DNA from 2 places in the Frondihabitans sp. VKM Ac-2883 genome. Region 1 is predicted to be linked to the other one. Evidence: predicted binding sites of a transcription regulator. Region 1 holds the regulator's gene; the other holds the start of a gene.
What was found. The regulator LexA, encoded in region 1, represses DNA repair genes until DNA is damaged. The targets are predictions, from matches to a motif close to TCGAACANNTGTTCGA.
Positions count from the first base shown of each region.

Region 1 (10,894 bases):
GGGAATGGACGTCGGCACCGCGAAGCTTCCGGTCGCCGAACGCCGGGGTATCCCGCATCACCTCTTCGACGAACTCGACGTCACCGACGAGGCCAGCGTCGAGTGGTACCAGCGACGGGCACGCGAGGTCGCGAGCGGCATCTTCGAGCGGGGGGCCGTCCCGATCCTGGTCGGCGGCTCAGGTCTCTACGTGTCGGGGGCCGTCTTCGACTTCGCCTTTCCCGGCACCGACGAGGTCGTCCGCCACAAATACGAGTCGCAGTTGACGGCAGAGGGGGTCGGCGTCGTCTACCGCCTGCTCCTCGAACGTGATCCGGAGGCGGCGCGGGCAATCGGCTCGCACAACGGCCGGCGTATCGTGCGAGCCCTCGAGGTGGGCGAGCTCACGGGCAGGCCTTTCGCGGTGGGCCTGCCCGACGACGCCCCGACGTGGCACTCGCCCGCGTTCTTCGGCCTCGAAGAGACGCGTGAGATCCTCGTCGAGCGACTCGACGACCGAGTGGACGGCATGTGGCGTGACGGGCTCCTCTCCGAGGTCGAGAGACTGCGAGAGCAGGGGATCGAACGGGGCGCGACCGCGAGCCGAGCCATCGGCTACTCCCAGGCCCTGCAGCAGCTGCGCGGCGAGGTCTCCGAGGGCGAGGCGAAAGACTCGACCAAGCTGCTCACACGGAGGTACGCCCGCCGACAGGTGAGCTGGTTCCGGCGGTATCCGCGGGTCGCCTGGTCGGGGGCAGGGAGCGCAGGATCCGTGTCAGCCGCCGCCGATACACTCGTGGGGTGACCACCACCGTCCGCTTCACCAAGGGCCAGGGCACGGGCAACGACTTCGTGCTGTTCTCCGACCCCGATGGCTCGTTCGATCTCACACCGGATCGCATCCGCGCGCTGGCCGATCGCCGATTCGGTGTCGGCGGCGACGGCGTGATTCGAGCGGTGCGCAGCGACAGCCACCCTGAGGGCGCGTCGAGTCTGGCCGAAGACGACGGTGCCGAGTGGTTCATGGATTATCACAACGCCGACGGCAGTGTGGCCGAGATGTGCGGCAATGGCATTCGCGTCTTCACGAAGTACCTCCTCGAGCAGGGCCTGGTCACCCTCGAGCCGGGTGAGACCCTGGCGATCGGCACGAGGGCTGGTGTGCGCGACGTTCAGATCAACCGGTCGGGGTTCCAGGTCGACCTGGGGCGGTGGGGGCTGACCGACGAGGCCCAGGTGCGGGCTCGAAATCTGCATGCGGCGAGGCCCGGCCTCGGACTTACGGTCGGCAACCCCCACGTCGTCGTCGCTCTCGCCTCGGCCGACGAGCTCGCCGACGTCGATCTCACGGTGGTGCCGATCCTCGAGCCGAATCCCGTCGACGGGGCCAACGTCGAGTTCGTCGTCCCTGCCGATCCGCTGGTCGCCGACGGGATCGGGCGCATCAGCATGCGAGTGCACGAGCGCGGTTCCGGTGAGACTCTCTCGTGTGGCACGGGTGCGGCGGCTGCGGCCCTTGCCGTTCGCTACTGGGCGGGGCCCTCGGCTCCCGATCAGTGGCGGGTCGACGTTCCCGGTGGCACCGTCGGCGTGCGAATGTTCGCGACGGAAGACGGCGAGCACGTCTCGTTGAGTGGCCCCGCGGAGCTCGTCTTCACCGGAGACCTGGTTCTCTGACGCCTCGCGGGTTAGTCTTCTCGCATGAAGACCATCTGACCCAGTCGCTCGCCGGGGTTCGGCGTCCCTTTCGACGAAGCGCCACTACTGTCGGACTGCGCGCAGTACGCGGTATCCCTTCGACGTGGTCTCCCGTTCGACTTCGACGATCTCGGCCATCGTCTCGTTCATCCATCGCTGAAGCGAGTCGGCGCCGAGGCTCTTCGCCACGACGAGGTATGCCTCCATGTCGATGCCGAGGCGAGGCAGCCACTGGCTGAGAATGCCGTGGAGAGCCTCTTTACCGACTCGAATGGGCGGGTTCGACCAGATTCCGTCGAAGACGAGATCATCGGGAACGTCTGGGGGCAGCACGGCGTTGACGTTAGTGAGGCCGACGCGAGCGGCGTTCTCGCGAAGGAGCTCGAGGACGCGCTCGTTGACGTCGACCGCCCAAACGGTCGCCTCGGGCGACCGAAGGGCGAGAGTGAGCGCGATCGGCCCCCATCCACACCCCACATCCAAGAAGGTGCCGTCGCTCGGTGGCGTCGGCATTGATCCAAGAAGTACCGCGGTACCCGGATCGATCCGCCCCGGGCTGAAGACGCCCGCGGCGGTTGCCAGCGTGAGCTCACGCCCGGCGAGCTCGACCGTGATCTCTCTCGGTCGGAGCTCGCTCGAGGGGGAGCTCGAGAAGTAGTGATCGCTGGTCATCACCCCAGATTACTGAACACGAAAGGTCTAATGTGACTCGAATGACAGAGCACAGCACCACAGAGGAGAAGGGCGCCGAGCGCGACGACGTCGTCGACCGGATCCTGAGCAATGCCTCGTCGCGAGCCGGCCTGTCCGTCTTCTCGCCGGCCCAGGCCATCCAGACCCAGGGTCTCGGCACGAGAGGCGACGGTACCGGAGACGATCACCACGACGGCGATCAGTTCGACCGCGAAGACCGGCAGGCGCTTCGGCGCGTGGCCGGCCTCTCGACCGAGCTCCAAGACGTCACGGAGGTCGAGTACCGACAGCTTCGGCTCGAGAACGTGGTTCTCATCGGCGTGTACTCGCAGGGGTCGCTCGGCGACGCCGAGAATTCGTTGCGCGAGCTGGCGGCGTTGGCTGAGACGGCGGGCGCGGTGGTCCTCGATGGGCTCCTGCAGCGTCGCCCCAACCCCGACCCCAGCACGTACCTCGGGTCGGGCAAGGCGCTCGAATTGAAGAACACCGTATTAGCCCTTGGCGCTGACACCGTGATCGCCGACACCGAGCTGGCTCCGAGCCAGCGGCGCGCGCTTGAAGACGTGGTGAAGGTCAAGGTGATCGACCGCACGGCTGTGATCCTCGACATCTTCAGTCAGCACGCCACGAGCCGCGAGGGCAAGGCGCAGGTCGAATTGGCCCAGCTGGAATACCTCCTCCCGCGACTGCGCGGTTGGGGTGACTCGATGTCGCGCCAGGCCGGTGGCCAGGTCGGTGGCGCGGGCGCCGGTATGGGTTCCCGTGGGCCGGGTGAGACGAAGATCGAACTCGACCGTCGCCGCATCCACACCCGTATGGCGATTCTTCGCAAGAAGATCAAAGAGATGAAGCCGGCTCGAGTCGCGAAGCGGGCCAACCGGGTGCGCAACACGGTTCCGAGCGTGGCGATAGCCGGCTACACCAACGCAGGCAAGTCCAGCCTGCTGAACCGTCTGACCCGCGCGGGGGTCCTCGTCGAGAACGCCCTGTTCGCGACGCTGGACGCGACCGTTCGCAAGTCGTCGACCGACGATGGCCGGCCGTTTACGTACTCCGACACCGTCGGATTCGTGCGCAACCTGCCGCACCAGCTCGTCGAGGCCTTCCGGTCGACTCTCGAAGAGGTGCAGGACAGCGACATCATCGTGCACGTCGTCGACGGATCGCACCCCGATCCGGCTGCTCAGCTGGCGACGGTTCGAGAGGTGATCTCGGAGGTCGACGGGCGTGACATTCCCGAGGTGGTCGTCTTCAACAAGAGCGACCTGATCGACGAGAGCCAGCGTCTGGTGCTCCAGGGCATGGTGCCTGACGCGATCTTCGTGTCGGCTCGTACGGGCGCCGGTATCGACGAGTTGCGAGCGCGGATCGCCGAGTTGCTGCCCCGGCCCGAGGTCGAGCTCGATCTACTCGTGCCGTTCGATCGCGGTGATGTCGTGTCTCGAATTCACGAGATCGGACGCGTCGTCGACGTCGAATACGTCGCTGAGGGCACTCGGGTGACGGCCCGGGTCTATCCGCAGGACGCCCCGACACTGCAGGAGTTCGCGCACTAGAGGCGGACACTTCCGCCGAGTGCACGAAAACCGCCCCCGAGCTTGGGCTCGGGGGCGGTTTTTGCACTTTCGAAAGCTGTTAGAGCGACCGCAGCACGGCGACGACCTTGCCAAGGATCTGCGCGTGATCGCCGACGATCGGCTCGAAGTTCGAGTTGCGGGGGAGCAGCCAGGTGTGACCGTCGCGCTGACGGAAGACTTTGACGGTCGCCTCGTCGTCGAGCATCGCGGCGACGATCTCGCCGTTCTCGGCGTTGCCCTGCTGGCGAACGACAACCCAGTCGCCGTCGCAGATCGCAGCGTCGATCATCGACTCGCCGACGACCTTGAGCATGAACAGCTCGCCCTTGCCGACGAGCGTGCGGGGGAGCGGCATAACGTCTTCGACCTGCTGCTCGGCCGTGATCGGAATACCCGCGGCGATTCGCCCGACTAGGGGCACCCGGGCGGTGATGTTGTCGTCGTCGTCATAACGGACGATCGAGGGCTCAGGATCCGACTTGGCCGGGTCTTCGAGAAGAACCTCGAGAGCGCGTGGCCGGTTCGGGTCTCGGCGAATCGCTCCCGCCAGCTCGAGTTGATTGAGCTGGTGCGTCACGCTGGAGAGAGAGGCCAACCCGACGGCATCGCCGATCTCGCGCATGCTCGGCGGGTAGCCACGGCTGCCGATCGAGTCGCGGATCGCCGTGAGAATCAGCGTCTGCTTCGCGGTGAGGGCCTTCTTCGGAGACGTGGCGTCGGCGCCTTGATCGCCCTGGGTTTCGCGTCGTGCGGTCTCGCGTGCCATCTCGCCCTCTCGAATGTCGGTGGTCGCTGGTCTACTGATCCCACCGATCGAAACTGTATCCGGTCAGATATGGCAGAACAAACACATGTTCGAGTGTGTCGCGTGTTTTTTGCCAAATTTCTGGTACCGAGCTCTTGAAATCGGCCGTAATCGAAGATATGTTCGGAACACGCCTTCGAGTCCGCAGTCTTACGGGCCGATCGTGTTCGATGAGAGAGGCAACAGCATGAGCGCTACGATCACCGCACTGGTTCCTTCTACCTCCCGCGCCGCGACGGTTTCGACCTCGGGTCCGGTCCCCACTGACGTGCCGACCCACCTCCGCATCACGCGCCGCGGTCGCCTGGTTCTGACGCTCGCCGTCGTCGTTGCCGCACTCGCCCTCATTGCCGGCTTCCTGCTCACCGGCGGCAGCGCCGTCGCGACGAGTTCAGCGGGCAACGTCCATTTCGACCACGTCACCGTCTCGGCGGGCGAGACCCTGTGGCAGGTGGCAGAGGGCGTCGCTCCCGACTCTGACCCGCGCGACGTCATCTCCGACATCGTCAAGTTGAACGATCTCTCTTCGACGCAGGTCATGCCGGGCCAGTCGCTCGCCATCCCGGTGCAGTACAGCCAGAGCTGATCAGGTCTTCGACCGCCCCTCGGCGCCGCGCTCACGCGTGGCGCCGTTCGCGTCTTCGATGGAGTGCAGACGGTGGGCCCCATCCGGTGCCGCCTGCAGCCGCCGTTTGCAGTCACGGCCCGGAGTCGCCAACAGTGGAGAGCCTGTGGAGAACGCAGTTGCGGCGCGAGCACGCCCCGTAAAATGGTGTTGTGGCTATCACTCTCGACGACCTTCCCATTCGCGACGACCTCCGAGGTCAGTCGCCCTACGGCGCACCTCAGAAGAAGGTGCCTGTCGCGCTGAACGTCAACGAGAACACCCATCCGATTCCCGAAGACGTGGCTCGCGACATCGTCGAATCCGTTGCCGCCGCTGTGCTCGAGGTCAATCGCTACCCCGACCGTGAGTTCACGCCCCTTCGCGAGGCGCTGGCCCGCTATCTCAGTGGTGGCCTCGAGCCCGGTGAGGCGATCGAGCCGGCGCAGATCTGGGCGGCGAACGGCTCCAACGAGGTCATTCAGCAGATCCTGCAGGCGTTTGGCGGGCCGGGCCGAACCGCTCTCGGGTTCCCCCCCACCTATTCGATGCACTCCATCATCACCAGGGGCACGGGTACCGAGTGGGTCGAAGCGCCTCGAGACGAGGGTTTCGAGATCTCGCCCGAGACGGTCGCTCGCGAGATCCGCCGGGTCGACCCCGACATCGTGTTCTTGTGCGCGCCCAACAACCCCACGGGCACGCCGGTCGAGCTGGCGACCATCGAGGCGGCCTACGAGGCTGCCCGGGGCATCGTCCTGGTCGACGAGGCGTATGCCGAATTCATGCCCGCCGATCGACCCTCGGCGGTCACGCTCCTCGAAGGGCGACCCCGTCTGCTCGTCTCCCGCACTATGAGTAAGGCGTTCGCATTCGCAGGTGCCCGAGTCGGCTACCTCGCCGCCGACCCTGCGGTGATCGACGCGCTCCGACTCGTGCGGCTTCCGTACCACCTGTCGTCGTTGACGCAGGCCGCCGCCGTCGCCGCGCTCCGGCACGCCGACGAGATGCTCGCCATGGTCGACGACATCAAGGCGCAGCGTGACCGCATCGTCGAGACGCTCACCGAGCTCGGCTATCAGCCGTGGCCGACGTGGTCGAACTTCGTCCTCTTCGGCGGCGTCGACGATCCCGAGGCGGTCTTCGAGCAGCTCCTCGCTCGTGGCATCATCGTGCGCGATCTCGCGATCCCGGGGCACCTGCGCGTGAGCGCCGGCACGGCTGCTGAGACCACGGCGTTCCTCGAGGCCATGAGCGACATTAGGCTCGGAGCATGAGCACAGCGTCCCAGGCGTTCCGCGATCGCACCGCGTCGGTCAGTCGATCCACGAGCGAGTCGAGCATCGACCTGTCACTCGACCTCGACGGGACGGGCTCGGCGAGTATCGACTCATCGGTGCCGTTCTTCGATCACCTCCTCACCGCGCTCTCGAAGCACTCGCTCATCGACCTCAGTGTCAAGGCCACCGGCGATACCCACATCGACGTGCATCACACGGTCGAAGACATCGGCATCACCTTCGGCACCGCGCTAAAGCAGGCGCTCGGAGACAAGGCGGGCATCCGTCGCTACGGTGACGCGCTCGTGCCCCTCGACGAGGCGCTGGTGCAGGCGGTCGTCGACGTCTCCGGTCGTCCCTATCTCGTGCACACGGGCGAGCCGGCCGGGTTCGAGATGCACCTGATCGGTGGCCACTTCACAGGGTCGATGGTTCGCCACGTCTTCGAGGCGATCGCGTTCCACGCGGGGCTCACCGTGCATATCACCGTGCTCGGCGGTCGTGATCCGCACCACATCGCCGAAGCAGAATTCAAGGCTTTCGCTCGGGCGCTTCGGGCTGCCGTCGAGCCCGATCCTCGCGTCGAGGGTATTCCCTCGACGAAGGGTGCTCTGTGACGGCCGCCGGTGCCCGCCCTAGGGTCGTCGTGCTCGACTACGGCAGCGGCAACGTGCACTCGGCCATCAAAGCGCTCGAGCTCGCCGGCGCCAATGTCGAGCTCACTGCCGAGAGCGACCGCGTCGCGAAAGCCGACGGGTTGTTCGTTCCCGGTGTCGGTGCGTTCTCCGCGGTGATGAGCCAGCTCGAGTCCGTCCGCGGGGCCGAGAAGATCGATCGGCGTCTCGCGGGCGGTCGCCCGGTCCTCGGTGTCTGTGTCGGAATGCAGGTGCTCTTCGACCGGAGCGTCGAGCGTGGCTCCGAGGTGGACGGCCTCGGCGAATGGCCCGGCGTCATCGACGAGTTGAAGGCGGAGGTTCTGCCGCACATGGGCTGGAACACCGTCGACGCGCCGACCGAGTCGCTTCTCTTCGACGGCGTCCGCGACGAGCGCTTCTACTTCGTCCACTCCTTTGCGGCCCAGTCCTGGAGCCTCGAGGGGCACGGAGCCCGCAAGGGCCCGCTCGTCACCTGGGGTGATCACGGCGGTCCGTTCGTCGCCGCGGTCGAGAACGGCCCCCTCTGGGCCACCCAGTTCCACCCCGAGAAGTCAGGCCAACCCGGCATCCGCCTGCTGACCAACTGGCTGCAGACGCTGTAGTCCGCCGACGAAGCCGGCCGTGCCGGATCCTTTATCTCTCCGCCCTTCCTCCCCAGAAAGCACCATGAGCGAGATCACCTCCACCCCCGCCCTCACCCTTCTTCCGGCTGTCGACGTCGCCGACGGCAAGGCGGTCCGCCTCACCCAGGGGGAGGCCGGCACCGAGACGAACTACGGCGACCCGGTCGATGCGGCAGCCGACTGGAAAGACCAGGGTGCTGAATGGCTGCACCTCGTCGACCTCGACGCCGCCTTCGGTCGAGGGCACAACCGGGAGGTCATCCACCGTGTGATCAAGCAGGTCACCGGCATCCACGTCGAGTTGTCGGGCGGTATCCGCGACGACGCGTCCCTCGAGGCCGCGCTCGAGACCGGCGTCAAACGCATCAACCTCGGCACGGCTGCGCTCGAAAACCCGGAGTGGGCGGCGTCCGTCATCGCACGCTACGGCGACGCCATCGCGGTCGGGCTCGACGTGCGCGGCACCACGCTGGCCGCACGGGGCTGGACCAAAGAGGGCGGCGACCTGTTCGAGGTGCTGGCTCGTCTCGAAGACGCAGGCTGCGCTCGATACGTGGTGACCGACGTCACGAAAGACGGCACCCTCCAGGGTCCGAACGTCGAGCTGCTGAAGCAGGTCATGCAGCAGACCGATCGCCCCGTCGTCGCGTCCGGCGGTATCTCGAGCCTCGACGACCTGATCGCTCTTCGCGAGTTGGTGCCCCACGGCCTCGAGGGCGCAATCGTGGGCAAGGCGCTGTATGCCGGTGCGTTCACGCTTGCGGCTGCCCTCGACGTCGCCGGGCGCTGATGGCGGCGAGTTCCCACCACGGCGATCACGGCCATTCCGATCGAGACAGTGCGGGCACACCCTGGGCCGGCCGAACTTTTCAGGCGCACGACACGGCCTACGCCGCCGACGACGGAACAGCCGATGCGAGGCTTCTCGATGCGCTGCAGCGTTTCCGCGCCCAGGAGGTCGGCGAATCGGCTGTGGTCGACGCGCTGCGTTCGGCCCGTCTGCTGATCCCGCTGATCGCCCACGCGGGCGACGAGGGGGTCAACGAGCACGGCGTGACCGTCGACAAGACTCAAGAACTCGCGATCGTCACCGTCGAGGGCCCTGACGGGCGGAGCGTGCTACCGGCGTTCACCTCGGTCGCGGCCCTCTCGACCTGGAACCCCACGGCTCGGCCTGTGCCGGCCGAAGCTCGTCGCGTGGCCATCGCGGCGGCGGGGGAGTCGACCGAACTCTTGGTGCTCGACCCCGGCTCCGAGACCGAATTCGGCATCCGGCGACCCGCACTGTGGGCGCTCGCCCAAGACCTGCCGTGGGTGGCGTCCTACGCCGACGACGAGGTGGCAGAGGCTTTCCTGCGTCCCACCTCCGACGAGCAGTCCGTCGCCAGCGTCACGGTCGCCGCTTCGTCGGCGAGTGCACGACTGAGCGGCCCTGAGCTCGTCGTCGAGCTGGGGCTGCGGCCGGGCCTTGATCGCGAGGCGCTGGCAGCACTGCTCGCGAGGCTGCAGTCCGCCTGGGCGTCCGATGAGGTCATCGCGAAGCGCGTCGACAGCATGGCCGTTCGCGTCGTGGCTGCAGTCTGACGACAGAGCGCGCTCGACAAGGATCCGGGCGCGGCGCCGCGAACCGTCCCGTCAGTTGACCGGGCCGGTGTACTTTTCGCCCGGCCCCTTGCCCACCGGATCGGCGATGGGCGACGCCTCGCGGAACGCCAGTTGCACGGTACGGAGCCCGTCGCGAAGGGCGCGGGCGTGGGTGTCGCCGATCTCGGGCGCTGCGGCAGTAACCAGTCCGGCCAGAGCCGTGATGAGTTTGCGGGCCTCGTCGAGGTCGATCTGGGTCTCGGGTGCGTCGGCGAGCCCGAGCTTGACGGCGCTCGCACTGAGCAGGTGAACCGCGACCGTGTTGATGACCTCGACCGCCGGAACGTCGGCGATATCGCGCTCGGCCCCGATCTCTTCGACCCCGTCGCCCACCGTGTCGTAGGGGGAGATGTGGTCGTCGGCTGGCGGGTTGTGGCTCACAAGCGATCTCTCTGCTAGGCTTCATGCGGCTACGGGGCTTTATGCCCTGTTCGAAAGAGGAGTTTATCCCACCCGCGACTTCAACGTTACCGGGTAGTTACACCCCGCACGGCATCGAGACGAAGGTTTCGAGGCCAGCAGCTCTAAGGGTGTCGTGTTGGCGTCAGCCGGCATGTGACTTCCTCTTTTTCGCCCGCCCGACCACCCGTCGAGTGTTGATCAAGAATTAGAGGAGTCCCGCATCAGCGATCCCCGTACCAACGACCGCATCCGCGTCCCTGAGGTCCGACTTGTCGGGCCCGCTGGCGAGCAGGTGGGCGTTGTCCCCATCGCCATGGCCCTGCGTCTCGCGCAAGAGGCCGACCTGGATCTGGTCGAAGTTGCACCGAACTCGAAGCCGCCCGTGGCAAAGATCATGGATTACGGCAAGTTCAAGTACGAGGCTGCGCAGAAGGCCAAAGAGGCCCGGCGCAACCAGGCGAACACGATTCTCAAAGAGGTCCGTTTTCGCTTGAAGATCGACAAGCACGACTACGAGACCAAGCTCAAGCGCGCTGAGGGCTTCCTCCAGTCGGGCGACAAGGTCAAGGCCATGATCTTGTTCCGAGGCCGCGAGCAGTCGCGACCCGAGCAGGGCGTGCGTCTGCTTCAGCGCTTCGCCGAAGATGTCGCCGAGTGGGGCACCGTCGAGAACAACCCCACGATCGATGGCCGCAACATGGTCATGGTGATCGGCCCGCTGAAGAACAAGGCCGAGGCGAAGGCCGAATCCGAGGCTCGCAAGCAGGCCAACAAGCCCCCCAAGCACCCCGCCCCCGCGGCAGCCGACGCTGCCGTCGCCGAGACCACGACCACCGAGGCATCGGCCGAGTAGGCACCACCTACTCGTTCCGCCCCGAGGTTCCAGAGAAGAAAGCAACGACTATGCCCAAGATGAAGACCCACTCCGGCTCG
Region 1 is NZ_JADKSF010000005.1:294,551-305,444, forward strand. Features, by position in the region: gene miaA (tRNA (adenosine(37)-N6)-dimethylallyltransferase MiaA) at 1-784, shown strand, start outside; gene dapF (diaminopimelate epimerase) at 781-1,656, shown strand; gene ITJ49_RS11750 (class I SAM-dependent methyltransferase) at 1,741-2,349, opposite strand; gene hflX (GTPase HflX) at 2,391-3,926, shown strand; gene lexA (transcriptional repressor LexA) at 4,006-4,713, opposite strand; gene ITJ49_RS11765 (LysM peptidoglycan-binding domain-containing protein) at 4,940-5,338, shown strand; gene ITJ49_RS11770 (histidinol-phosphate transaminase) at 5,530-6,633, shown strand; gene hisB (imidazoleglycerol-phosphate dehydratase HisB) at 6,630-7,253, shown strand; gene hisH (imidazole glycerol phosphate synthase subunit HisH) at 7,250-7,894, shown strand; gene priA (bifunctional 1-(5-phosphoribosyl)-5-((5-phosphoribosylamino)methylideneamino)imidazole-4-carboxamide isomerase/phosphoribosylanthranilate isomerase PriA) at 7,959-8,705, shown strand; gene ITJ49_RS11790 (SseB family protein) at 8,705-9,499, shown strand; gene ITJ49_RS11795 (DUF1844 domain-containing protein) at 9,551-9,910, opposite strand; gene infC (translation initiation factor IF-3) at 10,182-10,814, shown strand; gene rpmI (50S ribosomal protein L35) at 10,865-10,894, shown strand, end outside.

Region 2 (10,894 bases), on a different contig from region 1:
GGCGACCCGTCGTCGGACTCAGCGGACATGCCCGGCCGCCTCCATGCCGCGAAGATCTTTCTTCAACTCGGCGACCTCGTCGCGGAGACGCCCGGCCAACTCGAATTTCAGCTCGGCCGCGGCTTGGAGCATCTGGTCGTTGAGGTCGGCAATGATCGATTCGATACCGCCAGCGGCGGCAGCGGCCTTCCCCTCACGGCGCAGGTTCGGCGTCGGGGCCCGCTTGGAGCCCTGCCGGCCAGCGAGGAGCTCGGCCGTGTCGGCGCCCTCCCGGGCCAGGATCTCGGTGATGTCGGCGATCTTCTTGCGGAGCGGCTGCGGGTCGATGCCACGCTCCAGGTTGTAGGCGATCTGCTTGTCGCGCCGCCGCTCGGTCTCGTCGAGAGCCTGAGCCATCGAATCGGTCATCTTGTCGGCGTACATGTGCACCTCACCCGACACGTTGCGGGCTGCGCGGCCGATCGTCTGGATGAGCGACGTCGACGATCGCAGGAAGCCCTCTTTGTCGGCGTCGAGGATCGCGACGAGAGACACCTCGGGAAGGTCGAGGCCCTCTCGAAGAAGGTTGATGCCGACCAGGACGTCGTAGACGCCCTGACGGAGCTCGGTCAGGAGCTCCACGCGACGAAGCGTGTCGACATCGGAGTGGAGATACCGCACCCGGACGCCGGCTTCGGTGAGGAAGTCGGTGAGCTCTTCGGACATCTTTTTCGTCAGGGTCGTGACGAGCACCCGCTCGTTTTTATCGACCCGGATCTTGATCTCTTCGAGGAGGTCGTCGATCTGGCCTTCGGACGGCTTGACGATGATCTTGGGGTCGATGAGGCCGGTCGGGCGGATGATCTGCTCAACGACGCTGTCGGTGATGCCGAGCTCGTAGCGCCCCGGGGTCGCGGACAGGTAGACCTTCTGGCCTACGCGGTTGAGGAACTCCTCGAACTTAAGAGGGCGGTTGTCGAGCGCGCTCGGAAGGCGGAAGCCATGGTCGACGAGGGTGCGCTTGCGTGAGGCATCGCCCTCGTACATGGCACCGATCTGGGGCACGGTGACGTGCGACTCGTCGATGACCACGAGGAAGTCGTCGGCGAAGTAGTCGAGCAGACAGTGCGGAGCCTCGCCTGGTTGACGGCCGTCGATGTGTGCTGAGTAGTTTTCGATGCCGTTGCAGAAGCCGATCTGCTCCATCATCTCGAGGTCGAACGTGGTGCGCATGCGCAGCCGCTGCGACTCGAGCAGCTTGCCCTGCTTGTCGAGCTCGGCGAGCCGCTCGGCGAGCTCCTCTTTGATCGTGCCGATGGCGCGATGCATGACGTCTGTGCCCGCCACGTAATGCGACCCGGGGAACACGGAGACCGCGTCGATCGTGCGGACGACATCACCCGTGAGGGGATGCAGGTAGTACAGCGCCTCGATCTCGTCGCCAAACATCTCGATGCGAATCGCGAGCTCCTCATACATCGGGATGATCTCGATCGTGTCGCCTCGCACGCGGAAATTGCCACGGGAGAAGTCGATGTCGTTGCGCTGGTATTGCATCGCCACGAATCGCCGAACGAGCTGGTCGCGCGGAATCGACATACCGACCTGGAGGGCGATCATCGCCTCCATGTACCCCTCGGGGGTGCCGAGACCGTAGATGCAGGAGACGGTCGAGACCACGATCACGTCGCGCCGGCTCAGTAGTGAGTTGGTCGTCGAGTGACGCAGCCGTTCGACCTCGGCGTTGATCGAGGAGTCTTTCTCGATGAAGGTGTCGGTCTGAGGCACGTAAGCCTCAGGCTGGTAGTAGTCGTAGTACGACACGAAGTACTCGACCGCATTGTGCGGGAAGAGTTCGCGAAACTCATTGGCCAGCTGGGCCGCAAGGGTCTTGTTGTGGGCGAGGACGAGCGTGGGGCGCTGCACCTGCTCGACGAGCCACGCCGTGGTCGCCGACTTGCCCGTACCGGTGGCGCCGAGAAGGACAACATCGGTTTCTCCGGCGTTGATACGGCCGGCGAGCTCAGCGATAGCGGCAGGCTGATCGCCGCTCGGCTGGTACTCGCTGACCACTTCGAAGGGGCGCACACTGCGAGTCGGTTCCATAGAACAAGTCTACGAGCGACCGCCGACACTCGTCCGACTCGAGCAGCCAGCCCCGGGGTGCTGGGAGCGAACAGGCGTCGGATCCTCGGGTATTTTCGGGCCGTCCCGCCTACTGTCGAGACACCTTCGCGCGGGCAAGAGCCTGCAGTTTCTCGGCAAGTCGATCGGTCTGCTCGAGAGTCGACTCGATGCTCGTCGAGGAGTCGATGACGTCGTCGGCCACAGCGAGCCGGGCTTCGTCGGTCGCCTGCGCATCCACGCGGCGTTCGGCATCGGCCCGGGTCATGCCGCGCAGGTCGACGAGGCGCGAGATGCGCTCGTCACGCGGCGTGTGCACGACCACGACGTGGTCGAACTCCCCCGCGCCGCGAGACTCGACGAGCAACGGAACGTCGTACACCACGACCCGGGAGGCGTCGTCTGCAACTGCCTCACGCATGCGCTGCTGGCTCAGCTGACGGACGGCGGGGTGAGTGATCGCCTCCAGAGCGAGTCGGGCATCAGGATCCGCGAAGACGATCGACCCCAACGCGGCCCGGTCGAGCGAACCGTCGTCGCCCAGCACGGTCGGCCCGAATCGCTCGGCGATTGCCCGGAGCCCGGCGCTGCCCGGCTCGACGACCTCGCGCGCGAGCTTGTCGGCGTCGATGTGCGCCGCGCCGTGGCTGGCGAGCCGCGTCGAGACGAGCGTCTTGCCTGCTGCGATCCCGCCGGTCAGTCCTACTACGAACACAGCAACACCCTAGTGCCCGCCCGAGAAGCTCGGCTGGTCGGTGTCGCCGCCATCGTGATGGCGAGATGGCCGAGACGACGGGTATCGGCGCTCGAGTCGGGAGATCCGGCCATCTCGCGCGGCCAAGGGTGGCACCGCCGCGCCGCCGCATCGCCAAACGCCGAACGGCGACCCACCCGAGGGTGAGTCGCCGTTGCGGATGCCGAGCCCCGAGGGGCTGGCGGTGTGACTAGTTGTTGCTCGAGAGACGCTCACGCAGAGCGGCGAGCGACTCGTCGTCGGCGAGCGTGCCGGCACCCGAAGCGGACTCGGCCGAGAAGGACGAACCGGTCGGGGCCTCGAACGCGGTGGCCTCTTCGACGAGCGAAGCGGCAACCTGCTTCTTGTGTGCTTCCCAGCGAGCCTGGGCAGCAGCGTAATCCTGCTCCCACTTCTCGCGCTGGGACTCGAAGCCCTCGCGCCATTCGTTGGTCTCGGGGTCGAAGCCCTCGGGGTACTTGTAGTTGCCCTGGTCGTCGTACTCCGTGAGCATGCCGTAGAGAGCCGGGTCGAACTCGGTGCCCTCGGGGTCGACACCCTCGTTGGCCTGCTTGAGGCTCAGCGAGATGCGGCGACGCTCGAGGTCGATGTCGATGACCTTGACGAACACCTCGTCGCCGACCGACACGACCTGCTCGGCGAGCTCGACGTGCTTGGCGGAGAGCTCGGAGATGTGGACGAGACCTTCGATGCCGTCGGCGACGCGAACGAACGCACCGAACGGAACGAGCTTCGTGACCTTGCCGGGAGCAACCTGACCGATGGCGTGCGTACGAGCGAAGACCTGCCACGGGTCTTCCTGGGTGGCCTTGAGCGACAGCGACACGCGCTCGCGCTCGAGGTCGACCTCAAGGATCTCGACGGTGACCTCTTGGCCCACCTCGACGACCTCGGAGGCGTGCTCGATGTGCTTCCAGGAGAGCTCGGAGACGTGGACGAGACCGTCGACGCCGCCCAGGTCGACGAACGCACCGAAGTTGACGATCGACGACACGATGCCCTTGCGGACCTGGCCCTTGTGGAGGTTGTTGAGGAACGAGGTGCGGCTCTCGGACTGCGTCTGCTCGAGCAGAGCGCGACGCGACAGGACCACGTTGTTGCGGTTCTTGTCGAGCTCGAGGATCTTGGCCTCGATCTCCTGGCCGAGGTACGGCGTGAGGTCGCGCACTCGGCGAAGCTCGATGAGCGACGCGGGCAGGAAGCCTCGAAGACCGATGTCGACGATGAGACCGCCCTTGACGACCTCGATGACCGTTCCGGTGACGACGCCGTCGGCGTCTTTGATCTTCTCGACGTCTCCCCACGCGCGCTCGTACTGAGCGCGCTTCTTGGAGAGGATCAGGCGGCCTTCTTTGTCTTCCTTCTGAAGGACGAGGGCTTCGACCGTGTCGCCGACGTTGACGACCTCGGTGGGGTCGACGTCGTGCTTGATCGAGAGTTCGCGAGAGGGGATGACACCCTCGGTCTTGTACCCGACGTCGAGGAGAACCTCGTCGCGGTCGATCTTGACGACGGTGCCCTCGATGAGGTCTCCGTCGTTGAAGAACTTGAGAGTCTTTTCGACCGCGGCAAGGAAGTCTTCAGCAGATCCGATGTCGTTGATGGCGACCTGCTTGGGTGCCTTGGTCGTTACGATTGTCATGTAGTGGTTGCTCCGTTTTGGGCATTTCTCGGGCCGCATCTCGCTGACATGGATCGACCGGAGTCGGCGTGCCAGGCGTGTGTGAGAGTGCAGCGTGCGGATGATTCGACGCAGTTTGCGCCCAGCGATTCTAACGGCTAGCCGGCCCCGCGATCAACCTGCGGTGCGCGGCATGTCAGTGAGCGCCGTGAGAAGTCGCCGAGCGCGCGCCCGACGTCAGCCGAGGAGCGCTCGGCGCAGCGTATCGAGGCCTACTCCCCCGAGCGCGAGGGCCTCGGAGTGGAATCGACGAACGTCGAACGAGTCGCCCTCGCGCCGTGCCCGCTCGGCCCGCAGATCCTCCCAGACCCTCTGGCCGACCTTGTACGAGGGAGCTTGCCCGGGCCAGCCGAGATAGCGGTCGATCTCGAATCGCAGGGTCGCTTCGGCCTCGTGGGCGTTGTCCATCAGGAATGCGAGTGCCTTGGCGTGGTCCCACGCGCCGCCGGCCTCTCGAGAGGGTGTGCCCGGGAACTCCTTGCCGAGGTGCACACCGAGGTCGATCACGACTCGTGCGGCCCGCATGCGCTGGCCGTCGAGCATACCCAGGCGGTCGGCGGGGTCGGCGAGGTAGCCGAGTTCGTCCATGAGGCGCTCGGCGTAGAGCGCCCAGCCCTCGGCATGGCCGGAGGTGCCGGCGATCGATCGACGGTACGTGTTGAGCGACGCTCTGTTGTAGACGGCTTGGCCGAGCTGCAGGTGATGCCCCGGCACGCCCTCGTGGTAGACCGTCGTCTTCTCCCGCCAGGTCGTGAAGCGCGTCGTGCCGACAGGAACCGACCACCACATGCGTCCGGGCCTCGAGAAGTCGTCACTCGGGCTGGTGTAGTAGACGCCGCCGTCTTTGGTCGGGGCGATGCGGCACTCGAGCGTACGGATGGCCTCGGGAATGTCGAAGTGGGTCCGGCCCAGTTCGTCGACCGCCCTGTCGCTCGTCTCTTGCATCCAGCTCTGCAGAGCAGCGGTGCCGTGCAGGCTGCGGGAGTCGTCGGCGTCGAGAACTTCGATGGCGCGCTCGACCGTGGCCCCCGGCTCGATCATCTGGGCGATCGCCTCCTGCTCGGCGGTCATGCGCGCCAGTTCGACGCGACCCCACTCGTAGGTCTCGTCGAGGTCGACGGTGGCACCGAGGAAGCGCCGCGAGTGCAGCTCGTAGGCCTCGCGACCGACTCCGTCGTGCTCGGTGGCGGCCGGAAGCAACTGCTCGAGTAGGAATGCCCGGAAGCGGAGGTAGGCGGCTGCGGCACTGGCGGCGTTCGCCGAGAGCTCGTCGCGTAGGGCCTCCGACACCGGCTCTCCCGATTCGAGTCGAGGGTCCGCGGCGAACGTCGAGAAGAAGCCGTCTTGGGCCGTGTTGCGCACGCACTGCTCCGCCACTGCCTCGACCTGACGCTTCGCGGGGACGATGCCCTCGTCGATGCCGTGCACGAGCGTGATCGTGTAGCCGTGAAGGGCAGTCTCGACCTCGGCCAGGCGACCGGCGACGGCCTTCCAGTGGGCCTCGGTCGCCGTGGGCATCAGGTCGAAGACGTCGCGGATGCCCTGCGCCGGGGAGGCGATGACATTGAGGTCGCGAAGCTGCAGGTGCCGCTCGTCGTACTCGAGGTCCAGTTGGAGCGAGGCGGTGAGATCGTCTTTGGTCACTCGGTCGACATCGTCGGCGGGCTCGGTCGCCTCGAGTTCTGCGAGAGTTTCACGGACGGCCGCTACATACCGAGCCTGGCCTTCCGGTGAGTAGTCGGCGTAGCGGTTGGGCCCGCCCTCGCGCCCGAGCCAGATGGCCCAGTCGGGACTGAGGTCGACCAGGGTGTCGACCCATCGCTCGGCGATGGCATCGATAGGGGTGCTCGAACGGACGGGGGCGGTGGCGTCGGTGCTCATGTACCGAGCCTAGCTAGAGCCTCCCCCATCGGCTCTCTACAGCTCGATCGACGAGCCCGACTGAATGGCCTCGACCAGGCGGGTGACGGCCGGATCGCCCATGAACAGTTGGAACGGGACGACGGGAGTGCCCTCGGGAGCAGCCTGTCGGGCACGTAGGGCGAGGTTGTTCTGCGTGACGACGACGTCGGCGTCAGCGGGGATTTCGTGAACGGCAGAGTGCGAGACCTCGACCCCGCTCTTCTTCAGCTGCTTCTTGAGCGTGGTCGCGAGCATGATGCTGGAGCCCATGCCGGCGTCGCAAGCAACCACCAATTTCTTGACGTGTGCTCCATCGAGGGTGGCCACGGTAGCTCCTAGGTCGGCGGCGGGGATTATCCAATGATGCTCCGCGCGAGGGTGTGTTGCCCACGAGGCGGGAGGCACGATGCTCGAGAAGCACGTGAGCGCCGCCCGAGCCCGAGCGCTCGGGCAGCGGTCAGTCAGTGCGCCGCGGCATCCCAGCTCTCGCCGAGGCCGACCGAGACGTCGAGGGGAACACGGAGCTCGGCCGCCGAGCCCATCCGGCGCCGAACGACGTCTTCGACTATCTCGGCCTCGCCCTCGGCGACCTCGACGATGAGTTCGTCGTGCACCTGCAGCAGCACCCGCGACTGCAGCTCGCGCTGGTCGATCTCAGAGCGGACGCCGAGCATGGCGCGCTTCATGATGTCGGCGGCGGAGCCCTGGATCGGCGCGTTCAAAGCGGCGCGCTCGGCGTTCTCACGGAGCACGCGGTTTGACGACTTCAGGTCGGCGAACGGGCGCCGACGCCCGAAGATCGTCTCGGTGTAGCCGTCGTCGCGGGCCTGCTCGACGACGTTGCGGAGGTACTCGCGCACCGCCCCAAATCGCGAGAAGTAGTCGGTCATCAACTGCTTCGCCTCTGCGGTCTCGATACGCAGCTGCTTCGACAGCCCGAAGGCGCTCAGCCCATAGGCGAGGCCGTACGACATGGCCTTGACCTTGGTGCGCATCGCGGGGCTGACCTCGGAGGGCTCGACGCCGAAGATGCGGGCCCCGACGAACCGGTGCAGGTCTTCACCCTCGGTGAACGCGGTGATGAGGCCTTCGTCGCCCGAGAGATGCGCCATGATGCGCATCTCGATCTGCGAGTAGTCGGCCGTCAGGAGCGTCTGATAGTCGGGACCATGCTGGAACGTGGCCCGGATCTCGTGGCCGACCGCGGTCTTGACCGGGATGTTCTGCAGGTTCGGGTCGATCGACGAGATACGGCCGGTGGTCGTGCCCGTCTGGTCGTAGGTCGTGTGGATGCGGCCGTTGTCGTCGATCGCCTTGTCGAGGGTGTCGATGATCTGGCGCAGCTTCGTGGCGTCGCGATGCTTGAGCAGGAGACCCAGGAAGGGATGGGGGTGCTTCTCTTGCAGGTCGGCGAGGGAGGCGGCATCGGTCGAGTAGCCGGTCTTCATGGAGCGGGTCTTCGGCATGTCGAGCTGCTCGAACAGCACCTCTTGCAGCTGCTTGGGCGAGCCGAGGTTGACCTCACGGCCGATTACCTCGAATGCCTCGGCCGCGAGCGTCGCCGCCGTGTCGGCGAGGCGTGCAGAGAGGGCTCGGAGAGCGGGGCGGTCGGTCGCCACGCCCGTGAGCTCCATATCGCCGAGCACCGGAACGAGCGGAAGCTCGAGGTCGCGCAACACGCCCCGGGAGCCCTCGTCGAGCAGCTCGTCGAGCTCGGCTGAGACACGGAGGGCGAACCACGCCTCGGCAGCGGCACCGCCGGCGTCGTCGGCGGGTACGAGTTGGTCGGGGTCGGCGACCGGCATGCGTTCGGCCAGGTGCTCGTAGACAAGGTCGGCCAGTGCGAACGAAGTACGCCCCGGTCGCAGGAGCCACGCGGCGATGCGCGGGTCGCCGACGAGGCCGGTCAGGGTGAGACCGACTCGCTTGAGCGCCTTGTACGCGCGCTTGGCGTCGTGCACGACCTTGGGTGAGTCGGCGTCGAGCCACGCCTCGAGAGCCACGTAGTCACCTCGGCCCGCCGCCCAGGGGATGTAGACCGAATCGTCGCTGGCCGCGATGCCGAGGCCGGTGACTGTGCCGTCGCTGCCGTACTCGACCGACACGCCGACCGGCGGTTTGTCGGCGGCGGCGTGGGTGCGCAGCCAGTGCGCCAGCTCTTCGTCGACGAGTGTGCGAACGACCGGGACGACGGGGCCGGAGGGTGCCTCAGGCTCGGCGGAGACGCCTGCGGCGGGAGCCGAGGATCCGGCGGCACCGCCCTCGGCCAACGCGACCACGCGCTCGAGCAGCGTGCGGAATTGCAGTCGATCGAACACCTCGCGCACGGCGGGCACGTCGATCGGGCGTCGCTCGAGATCATCGGGGCCGACCGGCAGATCGACGTCGGTGACGAGACGATTGAGTTTGCGGTTGCGGACAGCGCGGTCGTACTGCTCGCGGAACTTGTCGCCGACGACGCCCTTGATCTCGTCGCGGTGCGCCACGACCTCGTCGAGAGAGCCGAACTGGTTGATCCACTTCACGGCCGTCTTCTCGCCGACCTTGTCGACGCCGATCAGGTTGTCACTCGTCTCACCGACGAGGGCCGCGACCTCGGGATACTGGTGGGGCTCGATGCCGTAGCGCTCGAACACCTTGTCGCGGTCGTAGCGCGTGAGGTCGGTGACGCCACGGGCCGAGGGGTAGAGCAGTGTGACGTCGTCGTTGACCATCTGGATGGCGTCGCGGTCACCCGAGACCACGAACACCTTGTAGCCGCCGGACGACCCCCGGGCGGCGAGGGTGGCGAGGATGTCGTCGGCCTCGAAGTCTTCTTTGGTGATCGTGGTGATGCCCATCGCGTGCAGCGCCTCTTCGAGCAGAGGGATCTGACCGACGAACTCGACCGGAGTCTCGTTGCGGGTGCCTTTGTACTCGGGGTATTCACGCGTGCGAAACGAATACCGGGAGATGTCGAAGGCGACCGCCAAGTGAGTCGGCTTCTCGTTCTTCAGCAGGTTGAGCAGCATCGAGATGAAGCCGTGGATGGCGTTCGTGTGCTGGCCGTCGCGATTGACGAAACTGTCGATGGGCAGGGCGTAGAAGGCCCTGAAGGCCAGGGAATGACCGTCGATTACGAGAAGGGTAGGCTTTTCTGAGCTCGGCACCCCGTCAGCCTAGCCGCCCCCTCCGACACTCGTCTTGGCCTCGGATCCTGGGCTCTTTTCCGTCTCGCCGCCCTGGAGAAATCGTGACCGACCAGCCGTTCAGCCCCGCCGCCCTCGCCTTCCTCGACGGCCGCGGCGCCGGCGAGCTCGCCGAGAAGATGGGCATCGAGATCGTTGCGCTGAGCGCTGAGCACGCGGTCGCCACCATGCCGGTCGACGGTAATCGGCAGCCGGTCGGCATCTTGCACGGCGGGGCTCACGTCGTGCTCGCCGAGTCGCTCGGGTCGATGGCCGCGAGCGTCCACGCCGGGCCGGGCCGCATCGCCATGGGCATCGAGCTCAACGCCTCGCACAGCCGAGCCGCCTCGTCGGGCGTCGTCACGGGCACGTGCACCGCGATCCACCTGGGCCGCACGCTGACGACGCACGAGATCGTCATGACCGACGAGGAGGGGCGGCGCCTCTCGACGGTGCGGATCACCAACATCCTTCGAGATGCGCGTACCTCTTAGGCGGCTGTTGGCTGGAGCCTTGGCCGCGCCCCCGTTGCAAATTTGAAGGAGAAACGTCGGTGAGCTGACGAATTCATAGGGATCTGCGGGCTCGAGGGCGACAATCTCCTTCAAATTCGACTGAGAGGGGCGGGCACGCAGAAGCGGCCGGCTCCCAGAGGGAACCGGCCGCCGCGGTGAGTACAGCTACTTCTTGACGCTGAGCTGCTCGATGATGGCCTGGGCCACATCGTGCATGGTGAGACGGCGATCCATCGACGCCTTCTGGATCCATCGGAAGGCCTCGGGCTCGGTGAGACCCATCTTCTCGTTCAGCAGACCCTTGGCGCGATCGACGAGCTTGCGCGTCTCGAAGCGCTCGACCAGGTCGGCGACCTCGGCCTCGAGGGTGATGATCTGCGTGTAGCGCGAGAGAGCGATCTCGATCGCGGGCAGGAGGTCGTTGGGGGTGAACGGCTTGACGACGTAGGCGAGGGCGCCCGCCTCGCTGGCGCGCTCGACGAGCTCCTTCTGGCTGAAGGCGGTGAGGAGAACCACGGGAGCGATGTGATTCTTCGACAGAGTCTCGGCCGCGGAGATGCCGTCGAGCTTGGGCATCTTGACGTCCATGATCACCAGGTCGGGACGAAGTTCGGTGGCCAAGGCGACCGCAGTCTCGCCGTCGCCCGCCTCGCCGACGACCTCGAAGCCGTTGTCGCGAAGGATCTCGACGATGTCGAGACGGATGAGTGACTCGTCTTCGGCGACGACTACTCGGCGGGGAGCTGCTGGTGTTGCTTCTAGGTCACTCACG
Region 2 is NZ_JADKSF010000004.1:397,694-408,587, reverse strand. Features, by position in the region: gene ITJ49_RS10375 (SDR family NAD(P)-dependent oxidoreductase) at 1-29, opposite strand, end outside; gene uvrB (excinuclease ABC subunit UvrB) at 19-2,085, opposite strand; gene coaE (dephospho-CoA kinase) at 2,195-2,818, opposite strand; gene rpsA (30S ribosomal protein S1) at 3,048-4,499, opposite strand; gene ITJ49_RS10355 (DUF885 domain-containing protein) at 4,716-6,419, opposite strand; gene ITJ49_RS10350 (PTS lactose transporter subunit IIB) at 6,456-6,767, opposite strand; gene polA (DNA polymerase I) at 6,902-9,589, opposite strand; gene ITJ49_RS10340 (hotdog fold thioesterase) at 9,748-10,101, shown strand; gene ITJ49_RS10335 (ANTAR domain-containing response regulator) at 10,288-10,893, opposite strand.
Region 2: ITJ49_RS10340 (hotdog fold thioesterase) is a predicted target of LexA. The motif match lies at 9,677-9,692, and genes of this name have one in related genera.